One region of the Parabacteroides sp. CH2-D42-20 genome, then DNA from elsewhere that is predicted to be linked to it. Evidence: riboswitches for the same ligand, from Rfam matches in the RefSeq annotation. Region 1 holds a riboswitch; the other holds the start of a gene.
The links. A riboswitch is a leader RNA that binds a small molecule or an ion and turns the genes downstream of it on or off. The one in region 1 is predicted to bind cobalamin.

Region 1 (8,012 bases):
TCAATCCGATCTCCCAATCCCGCATCCTTCACCAACCTCTTCATTACTGCCTCCGCCGACGGAGAGCGACATATATTCCCCAAGCACACAAACAATAACCGTACCTTCTCCTCCTTCATCACTAAGCTCCTTTCCATTAATTTTCAATTCTCCATTTTCAATTCTCAAGCCGGGTCCACATCATAATGAACAAGCAACTGCTTAAACGGTACATATCCTTGCATCTCAGTATGAATACCCTCCAATATCTCACGAAGCGGAGCGATCCCGGCGGATATCTCGATCTTCAAGACGATCTTCTTGATATGAAGCGTCTGTACCCGGGTGATAGGCGGCGTAACCGGCCCCAACACCCGCTCACCTAAACGAGCACGAAGTTTCTCGGCGTATATAGCGGACATTTCCTGCAAAGCCTCCTCATTCCGACTCCGAAGGATCAAGACGATCAAACGGTAGTAAGGCGGGTAACGGAACATACTACGCTCGCTCAGTTGCAAGCTCACCATTTCCTTGTAAGCGAAACGCTGCACCATACGGATCAAAGGATGCTCCGGCTGGGTAGTCTGCAAGATCACCGTACCCCGCTTATCCCGCCTGCCGGCACGTCCGCTAACCTGTACCATCAACTGGTAAGCCCGCTCGTGCGCCCGGAAGTCTGGGAAATTCATCAGGCTATCGGCACTCAGAATTCCGACCACGCTGACATTCCCGAAATCCAATCCCTTCGACAACATCTGGGTACCAATCAAGATTTGTGTCTTCCCCTTCTCGAAATCCGAGATGATCCGCTCGTAAGCCGTGCGGGTACGGGCCGTATCGAAATCCAGCCGCTCCACCTTTGCCGCTGGGAATTGCCCAGCGATCTCCTCCTCTACCTTCTCCGTACCGAAGCCTTGCATCTTGAACTCCGTCCCCTTACACTCTGGACATACCTGCGGCAAGCGGTAGGTATAACCGCAATAATGGCAAACCAGCTGATTATGCGCCTTGTGGTAGGTAAGGCTAACGTCGCAATTCACGCAACGAGGCACCCACCCGCACCCTCGGCACTCGATCATCGGGGCGAATCCCCGGCGGTTCTGGAATAGGATCGCCTGCTCGCCCCGGGATAGGGCCTCCCGCACCTTCTCCACCAACAGAGGGGAGAAAAGGGTATCTTTCATGATCTTCTTGCGCTTTAGCTCCTTCACGTCCACCGTAATAATCTCCGGCATCAAGCAATCACCGTAGCGGGTAGATAACTCAACCAGACCGTATTTCCCCGCCGTAGCGTTGAAATAAGAATCGATGGAGGGAGTGGCGGAACCCAATAAGGTCTTACCGCCGTGCATACCCGCCAAGACGATGGCAGCGTTACGGGCATGGTAACGGGGTGCCGGGTCCTGCTGCTTATACGTATTCTCATGCTCCTCGTCCACGATAATTAAGCCCAAGTCCTTAAACGGAAGGAAGAGGGAAGAACGAACCCCCAATACCAGCATAGGCTCGTCGTTATGCAATAGCTTATTCCAAACTTCCACCCGCTCGTTATCCGAGAACTTAGAGTGGTAGACCAATAGCTTATCCCCGAATAATTTCGCCAGCCGTTCCGTGATCTGGGTCGTGATAGCGATCTCCGGCAACATATATAAAACCTGCCGCCCCAGCCGCAAGACCTCATGGATCAAACGGACGTATATCTCGGTCTTACCACTGGAAGTCACGCCATGAAGCAAGCAGACCTCCTTCGTCTTGAAAGCCTCATGGATCTCTCCATAGGCTTTCTCTTGCGCCGGACTGAGCGGATTCGGCTCTTGCAAGCGGCAGACGGATACTTGCAAACGACCCACCTCTTTCTCGTAACTCTCCAAGATACCCCGTTTCAGCAGACCCTCCAATACCGCAGAGGTATAACCACTGCGTTCCAATAGCTCTTTCTTGGAAAGCTCCTTCGATAAAGCGGGATTCAAGGTATGGCTTAAATCCAAGAAGCTGACCAGCAAAAGCTCTTGCTTCTTCGCTCGTTTCAAATCCTCGAACACCGCCTGTAATTTCGTCTCATCCCGGTAAGCCTCGGCCAAACGGATAAACGCCTGTGTCTTGGGAACGAATCCTCGCTTTAGCTCCTCGCTCACCTCGACCGCCCCTTTCACCATCAAGGAAGAGACGATCGGGACAACATTTCGGAGACCGGTCTTCTTCTCCAACTCCGAGATCGTCAATTTCAAAACCCCGCTAAAGGCATCCAGTACCGCTTGCTCGTTCGGGCGCAAGGGGGCGGTGGCCTCGAAATCCTCATTATAAGTAACCGCCGTCTCGCTTTCCAACTTTAAGCCGGAAGGCAAGGCCGCCTTATACACATCGCCCAGCTTACATATATAATAAGAAGATATCCATTTCCAGAAACGGAGTTGCGGACGGCGGAGCACCGGCGTGGCATCCAGCAAAGCGTAGATCTCCTTCGTCTCAAAATCGGATACCGGTTCCCGGTCGTGTACCTCCATGACGATAGCCGTATAATATCGTTTCTTCCCGAAATGCACGATCACCCGGCAACCGGGAGTCACGGCTCTCTCCAGATCTTCGGGTATCCGATAGGTATAGCTATTCTCCAAAGGAAGGGGAAGTATGACGTCCGCGTATTTCATTCAAACAGGTGTTTCATTACGAGCCCAAAAATAACAAAAAAGGCCGGACTTCTAAAGCCCAGCCTCTCTCATTTTATTTTCACCTATTTAGAACAAGATCGCTGCCGTGATAGACCATCCACGGTTCTTTCCGGCACCGTCGGAGAGGTTCACCTTCTCAATGCTATAGTTATCAGTCAGTCCCAGACCATAATTGAAACCCACCTGCAAGTGGCTGATCAACTCCACGCCGGCACCGAAGTTAAGACCTGCGCTGAAATTCTTCGCCTTCACCTGATCCGCTACGGAACCCGGGATATCCCAAAACTTATCACCGCCTACACGGAAACCGATATACGGACCGGCTGCCAGATACGCCTTGACGATCGGTAAGCCGAATTTCCATTTCAAGTTGACCGGAACATCGATATAATCCGTCTTCATCGAAGTCTTCACCCCGCCAGCCGAGGTCGTTTCCAAACCCTTTTGCGAATACAACACCGCCGCATCGATCCCGACACCCACCAACGGTAAGGTCGTCTCGATCATCGGACCCACTTGGAAGCCGGTTACGTTATCCGCTTTCAACACGTCCGAGTTGAAATGAACAGACGATATATTCACACCTCCCTTGATACCGAATTTAAGCTGAGCGTTCGCCGGAAGCGCCATCAACGCTAGCAAGGCAACCATAAGAAATCCCACAATTTTCTTCATATTCATACTTCTTTTGTTAATTACTCGTTGCAAATAAACGCACTTTTCTAATAATAAACAAATATTCTCTATAGAGTGTTCACGGAATACCCCAGTCCTTTAAACGCAAAGAAAGCATGCATCTTACACACGGAGCTCATCCCGTCGGTCAGATTCATGCTTCTTTCCCTAATTATTATGGCAAAATAATTATCCGAAACCATGAGACGACTTGATAAGAAAACCTTGGATAAAGAATAGTAAAAACCGGATACGATTCTTGCGTTCTCTTCCGGCCTTTCCTCGAAGCCGTCGAAAATATACACGCCTTGCAGGTCTTCTGACTTACTTCCGGTCTTAAGCGCCTTCCCATTCACTTGAATGAACAGTGGCAACAGTATTGCTCAACCCGTTTATGAAGCTTACAGCAGCGGGACTGTCCGGGATTCTCACCCGATTCCCTTTTAATCCCTATCCGGCGATTGCCGAAAGGGAACAAAGCATGTAGCAAAGATACATAAAGTTTTGATGTAGCCTAACACTTTCCACAAAAAATATCCTTATATTCCCGGTTCCTGATATAGCATAAAGCCGCCCCGATAGCCGTGCGATACTCGGCATACTCCGGTATCTTGAAATGGACATCGCACATCTCCTCCAGACGGGGGAAAATATCCGGGCATTGTGGCAAGCGAGTCAGGTTACCGATCAATACGATATTCTTGATATCGCCATTTAACGAGGCGAAAACAGCTCCTTGCCCGATGGTCTGCAAGACCATATGAACGATACCGAGAGCGATATCCTCAACCTTAGCGTTCGCGTCCGCTTTTCCGAAAATAGAGGCTGTCACGTCCAGCGGCAGGCCGGGTAGCGGATGCGGCGTAATATCCCGGATATGCAAGTCGATATCATTCAAGGAACCGTGCTCGGCCAAAGACGCTATTTGGTGAAAGTCATGCGTTTTCAATAATAGCTTAGACAAGCCGAGGATTGTTCCGCCACCGATACCCAATCCCCCGATATGCTCGATCGTGGAGCCTTGTACCTTGACAAAGGAGGTACCCGTTCCCATGCTGACCACCAATAGACTGTCCAGTCCCGTATTATATTGCGCCCCTAGCCCATTCGCAAGGAACTCATCCGTCTTCGCGGTTGGTAAGCCATATAAAGGTTGATCGATATAAGCGCTACCTACACCTGTCAAGATCACTTTCTCTATATTCGAGAGCGAGATGTTATTATCATAAATATATTTACCGAAGGCCCCGAATAAAGAGGTTACCGGATCGGTAGCTTTCACGAACATCGGGTTCTTGATCTTCTTATCCTCCACGCCGACGATCTTGGTCGTGCTACCTCCCACATCTATACCTATAACGATTCCCATGATTCTTTCCCTTTTTAATTGAATAATCGCTACAAAAGTACATAAACCCGCATACAATACTAAAAAAGGCCGGACAAAATCAATTGTCCAGCCTCTCTTTATTTAAAAACCGTAAGGCCTAAACTCTATTTATTCGCCTAACAAGATCTCAAGGATCTGGCAAGCTGCCTTCGATACGGAAGTACCCGGGCCAAAGATAGCGGCAACGCCAGCCTTATACAAGAAATCATAGTCTTGAGCCGGGATTACACCTCCAGCAATAACGATGATGTCCTCACGACCTAGTTTCTTCAACTCCTCGATAACCTGCGGAACCAACGTCTTATGACCAGCGGCCAAAGAAGAAACGCCCATTACGTGAACGTCGTTCTCCACAGCTTGACGGGCAGCCTCGGCCGGAGTCTGGAACAACGGTCCCATATCTACGTCGAAACCACAGTCCGCATAACCAGTAGCGACAACCTTAGCGCCACGGTCGTGTCCGTCCTGACCCATCTTAGCGATCATGATACGAGGCTGACGGCCTTCTTTCTTAGCGAATTGCTCGCAAAGCTCGCAAGCTTTCTGGAAGTCTGCGTCTTTCTTAGTTTCTGATGAATACACGCCTGAAATAGTTCTAATGATTGCTTTATAACGACCTACAACCACCTCGCAAGCATCGGAGATCTCTCCCAATGACGCACGCAAGCCGGCAGCCTTAACAGCCAACTCTAATAAGTTGCCCTTCTTCGTCTTCACGCACTCCGTGATATCAGCCAAAGCTTTTTGAACAGCGGCTTCGTCACGGTTAGCACGCAACTCCTTCAAAGCGGCGATCTGCTCGTTACGTACGGCTGTATTATCGATCTCAAGGATATCGATCGGATCTTCCTTCGGCAAACGATATTTGTTAACACCAACGATGGTCTGAACACCAGAGTCGATACGAGCCTGTGTACGAGCGGCAGCTTCCTCGATACGCATCTTAGGAAGACCAGTCTCGATGGCTTTCGCCATACCACCCATGCTCTCGATCTCTTGGATCAATGCCCAACCTTTATGTACCAACTCATTCGTCAAAGACTCTACATAGTAAGAACCAGCCCACGGGTCGATCTCCTTACAGATCTTAGTCTCTTCCTGAATGTAAATCTGTGTATTACGAGCGATACGAGCGGAGAAATCGGTCGGCAAAGCGATCGCCTCATCCAATGCGTTCGTATGCAAAGATTGTGTATGTCCTAATGTAGCGGCCATAGCCTCGATACAAGTACGTCCTACGTTATTGAACGGATCTTGCTCGGTCAATGACCAACCGGAAGTCTGGCTATGTGTACGCAATGCCAATGATTTCGGGTTCTTAGCGCCGAAGCTCTTCACGATCTTCGCCCACAACATACGAGCCGCACGCATCTTGGCGATCTCCATGAAGTGATTTACACCGATAGCCCAGAAGAATGACAAACGGGGAGCGAACGCATCCACATCGATACCGGCGTTGATACCGGCACGAAGATATTCCATACCGTCACACAACGTATAAGCCATCTCGATATCAGCCGTAGCACCAGCCTCCTGCATATGATAACCGGAGATAGAGATAGAGTTGAACTTCGGCATCTTCTGAGAGGTGTACTCGAAGATATCAGCGATAATCTTCATGGAGAACTCAGGCGGATAGATATAGGTATTACGTACCATGAACTCTTTCAATATATCGTTCTGGATCGTACCGGCCATTTCCTCCAACTTAGCACCTTGCTCCAAACCTGCGTTGATATAGAATGCCAATACCGGAAGCACACCACCATTCATGGTCATGGAAACAGACATCTTGTTCAAAGGAATACCATCGAACAACACTTTCATGTTCTCCAAGGAACAGATAGATACACCCGCTTTACCTACATCACCAACCACACGTTCGTTGTCGGCATCGTAACCACGGTGAGTCGGAAGGTCGAACGCAACGGACAAACCTTTCTGACCGGAAGCCAAGTTACGGCGATAGAAAGCGTTAGACTCCTCAGCGGTAGAGAAACCTGCGTACTGACGGATTGTCCAAGGACGCATAGCGTACATACCGCTGTACGGGCCACGTAGATAAGGAGGCAAACCGGAAGCATAGTTCAAGTGCTCCATACCCTCCAAGTCTTCTTTTGTATATACAGGTTTCACCTCGATATGCTCGGGTGTTTTCCAATTGGGCTCGATGCCATTGGCTTTTGCCCATTCGGCAGCGTTTGTGGCTGCGAATCCGGCATTCTTTATATCTATGTTTTTAAAATTTGGTCTCATAATTGTTTATACTTAAGCGATTCCTAATTTAGCGTTGAATGCTTTCAATGTCTCAAGCACATTGCTCTTTACATTTACGAACTGGTCGATACCTTGAGCCTTCAAGTCGTCCGCGCAAGCAGGAGCTCCGGCTACAACGAATTCGGCACGTCCGGCCAAAGCCTTGTAAGCAGCAGGAGCGAATTCAGCATACTCGTCATCACTAGAGCAAAGAACCACGATCTCGGCACCAGCCTTGACAGCAGCCTCAACACCAGCCTCAACCGTATCGAAGCCTAAGTTATCAATTATCTTATATCCGGCACAACCGAAGAAGTTAGCGGAGAACTGTGAACGAGCCAAACGCATCGCCAAGTTACCTATCGTCAACATAAATACCTTCGGAGTCTTGCCACTCTTCTCTGTCGTCATACGCAAAGCCTCGAATTCAGAAGCGCCGCGAGAGAAATCAAGAGCCGGGATCGTTGCCTCACCGCAATGACCACCGCCACAACAGCAAGAACCTTTTTCTTGAATCTTATCGGCAGCTACTTCCGTGAAGTTAGGATACTGGTTAGAACCCAACAAGATCTCACGACGGGTAGCAACCGCTTTCTTACGAGCTACATTCGAAGCGTTAACGGCATTCTGGATCTCACCTGCGTTCACGGCAACGGAGAATCCTCCTTTTTCCTCAACCTCCAAGAACAACTTCCAAGCGACATCAGCCAAGGAATTCGTCAATACCTCTACATAATAAGAACCGGCAGACGGGTCAACGACCTTATCCAAGTGGCACTCTTCCTTCAATAATAATTGTTGGTTACGTGCGATACGCTCAGAGAAATCGTCTGGAGTCTGGTAAATCTTATCAAACGGGCGAACCGTGATAGAGTCTACGCCGGCAAGAGCGGCAGACATAGCCTCAGTTTGAGAACGAAGCAAGTTTACGTGAGCATCGTAAACCGTCATGTTCCACTCTGAAGTCTGTGCGTGAGCAACCATCTTGCAAGCGCATTCGCAGGCCGGCTTATAAGCGGCTACGATCTCGGCCCACAACCAAC
Region 2 (8,012 bases), on a different contig from region 1:
TTAAAAATATCGAAGATAATGATTAAAAACCTCATTTTTGATTTTGGCAAGGTCCTCGTAAATCACGATTTGCAACCCATGCTTGAACGATATTTCGGGGATGATGAAGTGTCGCTAATCGGTTTTCACAAGATTCTATCAGATCCGGAATTTATAAACATGTGCGACCGTGGAATAATCCCGTTTGATAAAATGATTGACGGAGCGATAAAAAGGTATCCTGAATATAGTGATGCCTTCACATTTTTCAAAGATAATTATCTTGAAGAGATAACAGGAGAGATTGAAGGTATGCGTGTACTTCTAAAAAAGTTAAAGCAATCCGGATTCAAACTATATGGGTTGACGAACTGGAGCGACACAATCTACCGGGTCATGGAGAAATTCGACATATTCCGGTTACTTGACGGTATGGTAATATCATGTGAGGAACACTTCATCAAGCCTGAAAAGGAAATTTATCTTCGCCTTTGTGACAAATATGGCCTTAAACCGTCGGAATGTTTGTTTGCGGATGACAGAATGGTGAATGTGTTGGGTGCAAAGGCGATTGGAATGGAAGCCGTATTGTTTACAACAACCAAAAAGTATATTTTTGAAATAGAGCGAATTTTCGGGATCAAAATTGAACAATAATAGCTACAGCCAGTGATGGTGATCACGCTCAATGGAAAGATTGTACGCTACCAAAAGCAAATAGGCTTACAGGGCTACGAGGGATTGCCCTTCGGAACGTATCTCATCCGGATAAGTGAGAAAACATTCAAGATCCAACTCTCCAAATAACCGCAAGGCGGGTATGCTTCACACACCCGCCTTTTACATTTGCATATCTCCCGTTTTTTTACGAATATTGCATATCGGTAATCAACAAATAAGATAAACAGGAATATGGGTATCGGGAAATGGATAGGTGGCGTCTTGGGATTTATGGCGTTCGGACCGCTAGGCGCTCTAGCCGGCATTATATTAGGCTCCTTCTTCGAGGAAGGGGCAAATATGACGGGGCAGTCTTTCGGTGGGGGAACCAATTACGATGATGAACATACACGAAGAGACCCATACGCCGGGGAACGTAACAGTTTCCTTTTCTCCATGTTGGTTATGGCATCCTATATCATCCGTGCCGACGGGAAGATCATGCATAGCGAGATGGAATACGTCCGTCAGTTCCTCCGGAGAAACTTCGGCGAGATCGCCGTAAGCCAAGGTGAGGAGATATTGCTAAAGCTTTTCGACCAAGCCAAACGCATGGATCAAGAGAACAACATGGGATTCAAGAATACCATCCGGGAATGCGGAACCCAGATCGCATACAACCTAAGTTATGAGGAGCGGCTGCAATTGCTCGCGTTCCTCGCCGAGATCGCTAAGAGTGACGGGAATGTGTGCGCGGCCGAGATCAATGCCTTGAAAGAGGTAGCGATGGCGATGGGAATGTCTGATAGAGAAGTTGAATCCATGTTGAACCTAAAAGGAAGTTCCTTGGACGATGCCTACAAGGTGCTAGAGATAGAACCGACCGCCACGGACGAGGAAGTCCGTGCCGCCTATCGCCGGATGGCCGTCAAGCATCATCCGGACAAAGTAGCCAGTTTGGGAGAAGACATCCGCAAGGCCGCCAACGAGAAGTTCCAGAAAATAAATGAGGCCAAGGAAAGAATCTATCAATCGAGAGGCTTGAAGTAAGATTCGACAAACAGTATTACTTACGAATTGTCAGCCAATTACATTTACCTTCTTTATGATGTAAATATTCTTTCTCCTAAATAGAAGTGGACAGACATATCATACCTTACAAAAACGCAATCGGCTGTTTATAGAAAAACTTTTTCATATATATTTTCTAAATATTAGAAAACATTCATATCTTTGCCTCCGATTTTAGTAATCAAGCTATCACATAGTTTGGTGAGAGGGAATCCGGTGTGAATCCGGAGCTGTTCCTGCAGCTGTAATCCTCATTAAGTTGGTTAGAAGTTCAAAAGCCACTGTTCCTAAGTCGGAATGGGAAGGTTTCTAACCAGAGGAGAGCCAGAATACCTGCTAAAGTCTTACAATAACATCAAGCTTCCAGGATAGAAGTATGTGTCATACAAAAAACGATTCAATTTATTTTTTGAGACATAACCAGATAGAGGCTTGTTGTTTTATTTTGTGTACAAATAAAACACTATATGAGGCTTTTAGCATTCGCTATTCTGGTGGCATGCGTACAATCCGTATGCGCCCAAAGCATATTGAAAGATCCGAAGGAACTTTCCGTGCTATTGAACGAGGTCGTGGTCACCGGTACGGGTACCGAACACTATCTGAAAGACGCCCCTGTGCAAACAGAGGTAATCACCGGCAAAGCCCTTGACAGTTACCAAGGACGCAGTATGCAAGATATTCTGGAAGGACTGAACGCTTCCATCACCTTCAATCCGAGCGACATGGGTAGTGGCATCCAGATGAACGGATTAGGCAACGATTACATCTTGATCCTTATCAATGGCAAACGGATCAACGGAGATACCGGCGGACAAAACGACTTGAGTATTATCAACCCCGCCAATATCGAACGTATCGAGATCGTAAAAGGTGCCGCCTCTTCCCTGTATGGCTCGGACGCTATCGCCGGTGTTATCAATATTATCACGAAAAAGAACCGGGATAAAGTGAGCCTATCGAATACGACTCGTGTCGGATCATATGGAGATATATTGGAAAGCGTACAAATCGGCTTTGGGCATAAGAGAGTGAATTCCACCACCTCACTTAGTACGACCCATACGGACGGCTGGCGAAATACGACCCAAGAATGGGACCATCACGAGGTAATGGATGGAACCGTGACACGAACCGTAAACCGATCCACGAACTTTACGTTAAGGGAGAACTTAACCTACAAAGTGAACGACCGGCTGAACCTTTCGGCCGATGGCTCTTTTTACCAGAAATGGAATTATCGTCCGCACGGCGCATTCAAGTATTATACCTATGATCAATTCTACCGGAACTTCGATGTGGCCGGAGGAGCTAAATACACATTGGGAGGACTGAATTTTCTTTCGGTAGACCTAACTTATGGTAACTATAGTTATTTCTATAATTACCATCATAAAGATGTTACGAACTTCTTCGATCCGGAGACGGATTTACGTATCACTCGTTATCCCGGAGAACATATTCTGGAAACCTCTCAACAACGTTTCCTAGGACAAGCCAAAAGCGTATTCCATCTCGGGGAAAACAATATCCTAAGCGCCGGACTCGAATATCAATACGATCATTTGAAATCTCCCCGGCGTATCGAGAACGGGAAAGCCTCCGTATTTACGGCTTCCGCTTATGTACAAGACGAATGGAACCCGACGGATCGGTTGAATGTGACGGTAGGTGGGCGCTTCGTCGTGCACCAAGAGTTCGGGGCTACGTTTACCCCTAAAGTCTCCGCCATGTACAAACTAGGCGACTTCAATATCCGAGCCACATACTCAAATGGATTTAAGGCTCCTACCTTAAAGGAGTTGCACGATGATTATATCACGCAGATCGGCGGCGGCCCGTGGAAACATTATTATGGTAATAAGGATTTAAAACCGCAAAAGTCCAATTATTATTCGGCGAGCGTAGAATATCACGCATCGAACCTGCAGATCACGGTAACAGGATTCTACAACCGTATCAAGAACATGATCGCCTTGACCGAGATCCCGACAAGCGCCGAAGACCGATTGGATGAGATCGAGGCCAGCATGCAACACAAGAACTTATCCAAAGCCCGCTCTTTCGGGGGAGATATATCGCTCACCTATCAAATCCTATCTTCCTTGGCTATTGGTGGAGGCTATAGCTATACGGATGCCAAAGCGCAATATACGGATGATCCGGCCGACTCGAATTATATGCTCTACACCCCGATCAACGGAACCTCATTCCATAATGCCAATTGGAAACTAGCATGGAACCATGCGTGGAAAAAGTATAAATTGGATGTCACCTTGTTCGGCCGATACCAATCCACCCGCTTTTATATCACGGACGGTGATGGAAAAAGTTATCAGCTATGGCGATTGAATACCCGTCATAACGTATTGAAAAAGAAAAAATGGAACCTAGATATCAATGTCGGTATCGATAATATCTTCGATTATGTGGATCGTACCCCGTTCGGACGCCATCGTGGAACTACGTCTCCCGGACGGACTTGGTACGCCTCCTTTATCGTGAAATTTCAGAATAAACATAAACTATAAACAATCTTAAAAGTTAAATGCGATGAACAAATTTAAGTACCTTTTGCTTGCGGCGAGTCTATTTGCCTCAAGCGCAGTTTTTACCTCCTGTGATGATGGAGACGACGACAATACCGCAAACCCGGCGGAAGAAGTCGTAAAGACAAGTAAGAAACATGACACGGCGATCTTGTTGTGTACATTCGGTAGCACATTCAAGGAGTCTATCAAGACTTACGACGCAACATTGGCCGATTTCCAGAACGCATTTCCCGATGCGGACATCTATTTGTCATTTACCTCCCGTACTTGCGTGAATCGTGTAGAGGCAGAGACCGGTATCGCACGTTACCAACCGGACCTTTGGTTACAAGCTCTAGGAAATGCCGGTTACAAGAAGGTAGCGGTACAGTCCTTACACATCATCCCGGGTGAGGAATACCTAAGCTTGATGAATACGGACGTGAAGAAGAAATTCATGATCGAGTCTTTCCCGAGTGTTCAAGTCGTAAAAAGCCCTTGTTTGGTATACGACGAGGATGATGTGGAAGCCGTAGCGAAAGTCCTATACAGCCACTACAGTGATAAATTGGCTGATAACAAGAACATCCTTTTATTAATGGGACATGGTAACCCGGATAAAAACTATAACGCAAATACGAAATACACGGAAACAGAAGAGGCTATGCAAGCCTTGGCCGCTAACAAGAATGTATTCGTAGGTACCGTTGATTACGGAGATATGTTGTTCTGGCCGGAAGAAGGCGAACCAAATGAGGAATGTGTCTACTCCAAACTTACCAAATACTGCGAGGATCATAACTTAAAACCGGAAGAGATCACGATCTCCTTAGCTCCGTTCATGTCTATCGCCGGAGACCATGCGCATAATGACCTTTGGGGTATCGAGGAGGGTGATGATTTCAGCGCTGCCGCTCCTAACGCCGACGCTTGCTGGAGACTAAAACTTTTGAAGATGGGCTTCAAGATTGACACGAAAGAAAGCCATAACGGAAGTTTAGAGAACTGTAAGATCATAGGCTTAGGCGATTACGACGCTGTTCGTCAGATCTGGGTGAACCATCTAAAAGCATTATATAATGATGCGGAGGCTTGGGAAACCGGAGAAGACTACCAGTAAATAATTGAGAATTGAGAATTGAAAATTGGTTCAGTAAGTACTCACTAATTTTCAATTCTCAATTTTCAATTGTTCAGTGTGTATATAATTTCTTTCGATCAAAAATCGTCGCCCGTTTATATTTCATGGCGAAACGGATGTGATCGATAAATAAAGACCGGATCGCCGGATTCTCACCTAGAGGCTTTAAATAAATATCCACATCGAAACCCTGTTGACGTAGCCCTTTCTGCCAGAAATCCGTAACCGTATTTTCCGTACCTCGAATCAGTACGAACATAAAAGGAATCAACTGCACACGCTTATGACCGGCTTGGCGCATTTGCTCACCTACATCCTCGATCGTAGGGAAACCCTCACGGGTTCCGGTATAATAATCTTTCATTCCTTTGGTCTGGAACATATACCCCAATTTCGCGTAAGCCGAGTTACTGGCATGATAAGTTCCGTGCGCCACCAATAACTTAGCCCCATTTTTAGTCACTCCAGAAGGTGAGGAAACCGCTTTCATCACCGCCTCATAATCGGTATCATCATATAACAAGGGATTACCTACACGCAAATCCTTAAACAAACCTTTTCGCTGTTCCGCCTCTTTGCGGATCGCTTCCATCTCCACACCCTCTATAATGATAGTCGGTTGGATAATTACATGGGTAAACCCTTGATCACGCAACTCCACCAAGGCGTCCGCCGGCAACTGAACCCAAACACCTTGCGCCCTCAACCGACTCACTACGCTACGGGCGCTATAAGCCTGCCGGACTTCCACGTCTGGGAAAGCCTCCTTGACACGCTTGTTCATCACATCGAGTACTTGGGTACGAGCTTCCGGGTAAGCACTCCCGAAATGTACCATCAAGATCGCTAACTTATCTCCCTTTTCCATGCTCTCCCGGATATCGGAAGCGTAAAACTCCCGCCCGGGTTTCGCCCATAATGAACAGGCGAGCCCGAGCAGGAGTGAACAAACAAACATGGATCGTAAAAATCCCCTATACATTATTATATTAGTTAATAGTTGACATGTGACAGTTTACTGCTTGAAACGGACCAGAAGGCTGACGTAATAGGTACGGCCCGGGGTCAATGTAGCGTAATTGTAATTAAAGGGACGATCATCTACATAATCAAAAAGGTTCTCGATACCTACTCCCGGTTCCAACAAGAAATCGCCGGCTCTAAACGTATGGCTCGTATTGAGATTCCACAAGGAATATTTCGGTGCGTATCCATAAGAAGTAGAATAACGTTCCCCTTGGATACGTCCGTTAAAATTCACGTTCAGCTTATACTTATTCCAAGTATGAGACCACATAGCCGCTACCGTACCACTATGCTTAACGGTCTTATCCAAAGGTTCATCCTCGTATACGTTCTTTCCATCCATGAAACTATAGCCACCATTCAAGGTAAAGCCCGCTCCCAGATAACTATTGAAGGTCACGTTAATACCTTTGATCTTCGCTTTATCGATATTCGCACGCATCTGTATCTCATCATAATCCGTACCATGGGCGGTGTTATAAGCATCCCGTTCCGCCGTATCCAATATCTTATAGTTAATCATGCTACGTACGTTATTCATAAAAGCGGACACGGACAAAGAAAAATACCGCATCGTATATTCTGCGCTCAACGTGAAATTGTCGCTCTTCTCCGGGTCCAGATCCGGATTACCGATCGTAAGGCGAGTCGCTCCAGACGCTTTCTTCTCCGATTCCGTATACAACTCTTTCAATTCAGGTGTACGGAAACCAGCCGCATACGATCCGCGGAAATTAAAACCGCCTACCTTATACAGCAAAGCCACGTTAGGAGTCGCATAACTCTTAAAATTCTCATGGTAAATATAGCGCAAACCCGCGTACGCTTGGAAATGCTCATTGATATTGATCTCGTCTTGCGCATAAAGCGCGGTCGTGTACATACTTTTACCCGCTATGTTATCCGTCTCGCTACTCAGTAACTCTTTAATGAACTCCGCACCAGCCGAAAGCTTATTATACTTGCCCAGACGAAAGATTCCCTTGACATTCAAGTTATGGTAATGAATCCGTTTCGTCATATCACTCTCTCCGCTTTTCTTTCCATCAAAGAAATCCTTATACGTACTATGATTGTCCGACAGATAATCAGCGTTCAAATAAGAGTTCTTATTAATCATGTATTGAGCGCCCGCCCCATAAGTGAACGTCTCTTTTCTCATATCATAGTTGGTCGTATTCACTTTATCCATCGGCATCGGACGATCGCTGGAACGTCCGAAGAAAGTACCACGCACATAAAAAGACAAACGATCCGTAACGTCGTACGTGAAACGTTGGTTGATCACGTTCCGGTGAAATCCCTCGGAAGCTTGCTTATTGGTAGGAACCAACTCGCCTTTACTCTCCGTATAGGGATTTAATTGCCAACCATCGGCCCGTTGATATTGATAAGAAGTATATGAACCGAACTTCCCTACATTCACGTCCGCGTTGACCGACTGCAAGAATTGGTTCTTGCTACCATAACGGCTATTGCTCGTCACGTTCACCTTATTGCGGGAATCATCCGTGATGATATTGATAACGCCGGCGATCGCGTCGCTACCATACAAAGCGGAAGCGGCCCCGTTCAAGATCTCTACCCGTTTTACGTTAGACATA

Region 2: it holds a riboswitch for cobalamin, as region 1 does, so the genes downstream of both, D7V92_RS00425 (TonB-dependent siderophore receptor) here and D7V92_RS01995 (porin family protein) in region 1, are expected to answer to the same signal.

The regions. Positions count from the first base shown of each region.
Region 1 covers NZ_RAYG01000002.1:88,727-96,738, forward strand. The annotation lists gene D7V92_RS01985 (low molecular weight protein-tyrosine-phosphatase) at 1-137, opposite strand, end outside; gene priA (primosomal protein N') at 165-2,627, opposite strand; gene D7V92_RS01995 (porin family protein) at 2,715-3,323, opposite strand; cobalamin riboswitch at 3,615-3,818, opposite strand; gene coaW (type II pantothenate kinase) at 3,838-4,692, opposite strand; gene scpA (methylmalonyl-CoA mutase) at 4,822-6,969, opposite strand; gene mutA (methylmalonyl-CoA mutase small subunit) at 6,982-8,012, opposite strand, start outside.
Region 2 covers NZ_RAYG01000001.1:113,454-121,465, forward strand. The annotation lists gene D7V92_RS00415 (HAD family phosphatase) at 19-636, shown strand; gene D7V92_RS00420 (DnaJ domain-containing protein) at 892-1,689, shown strand; cobalamin riboswitch at 1,869-2,066, shown strand; gene D7V92_RS00425 (TonB-dependent siderophore receptor) at 2,178-4,241, shown strand; gene D7V92_RS00430 (sirohydrochlorin cobaltochelatase) at 4,264-5,361, shown strand; gene D7V92_RS00435 (sirohydrochlorin cobaltochelatase) at 5,435-6,364, opposite strand; gene D7V92_RS00440 (TonB-dependent receptor) at 6,398-8,012, opposite strand, start outside.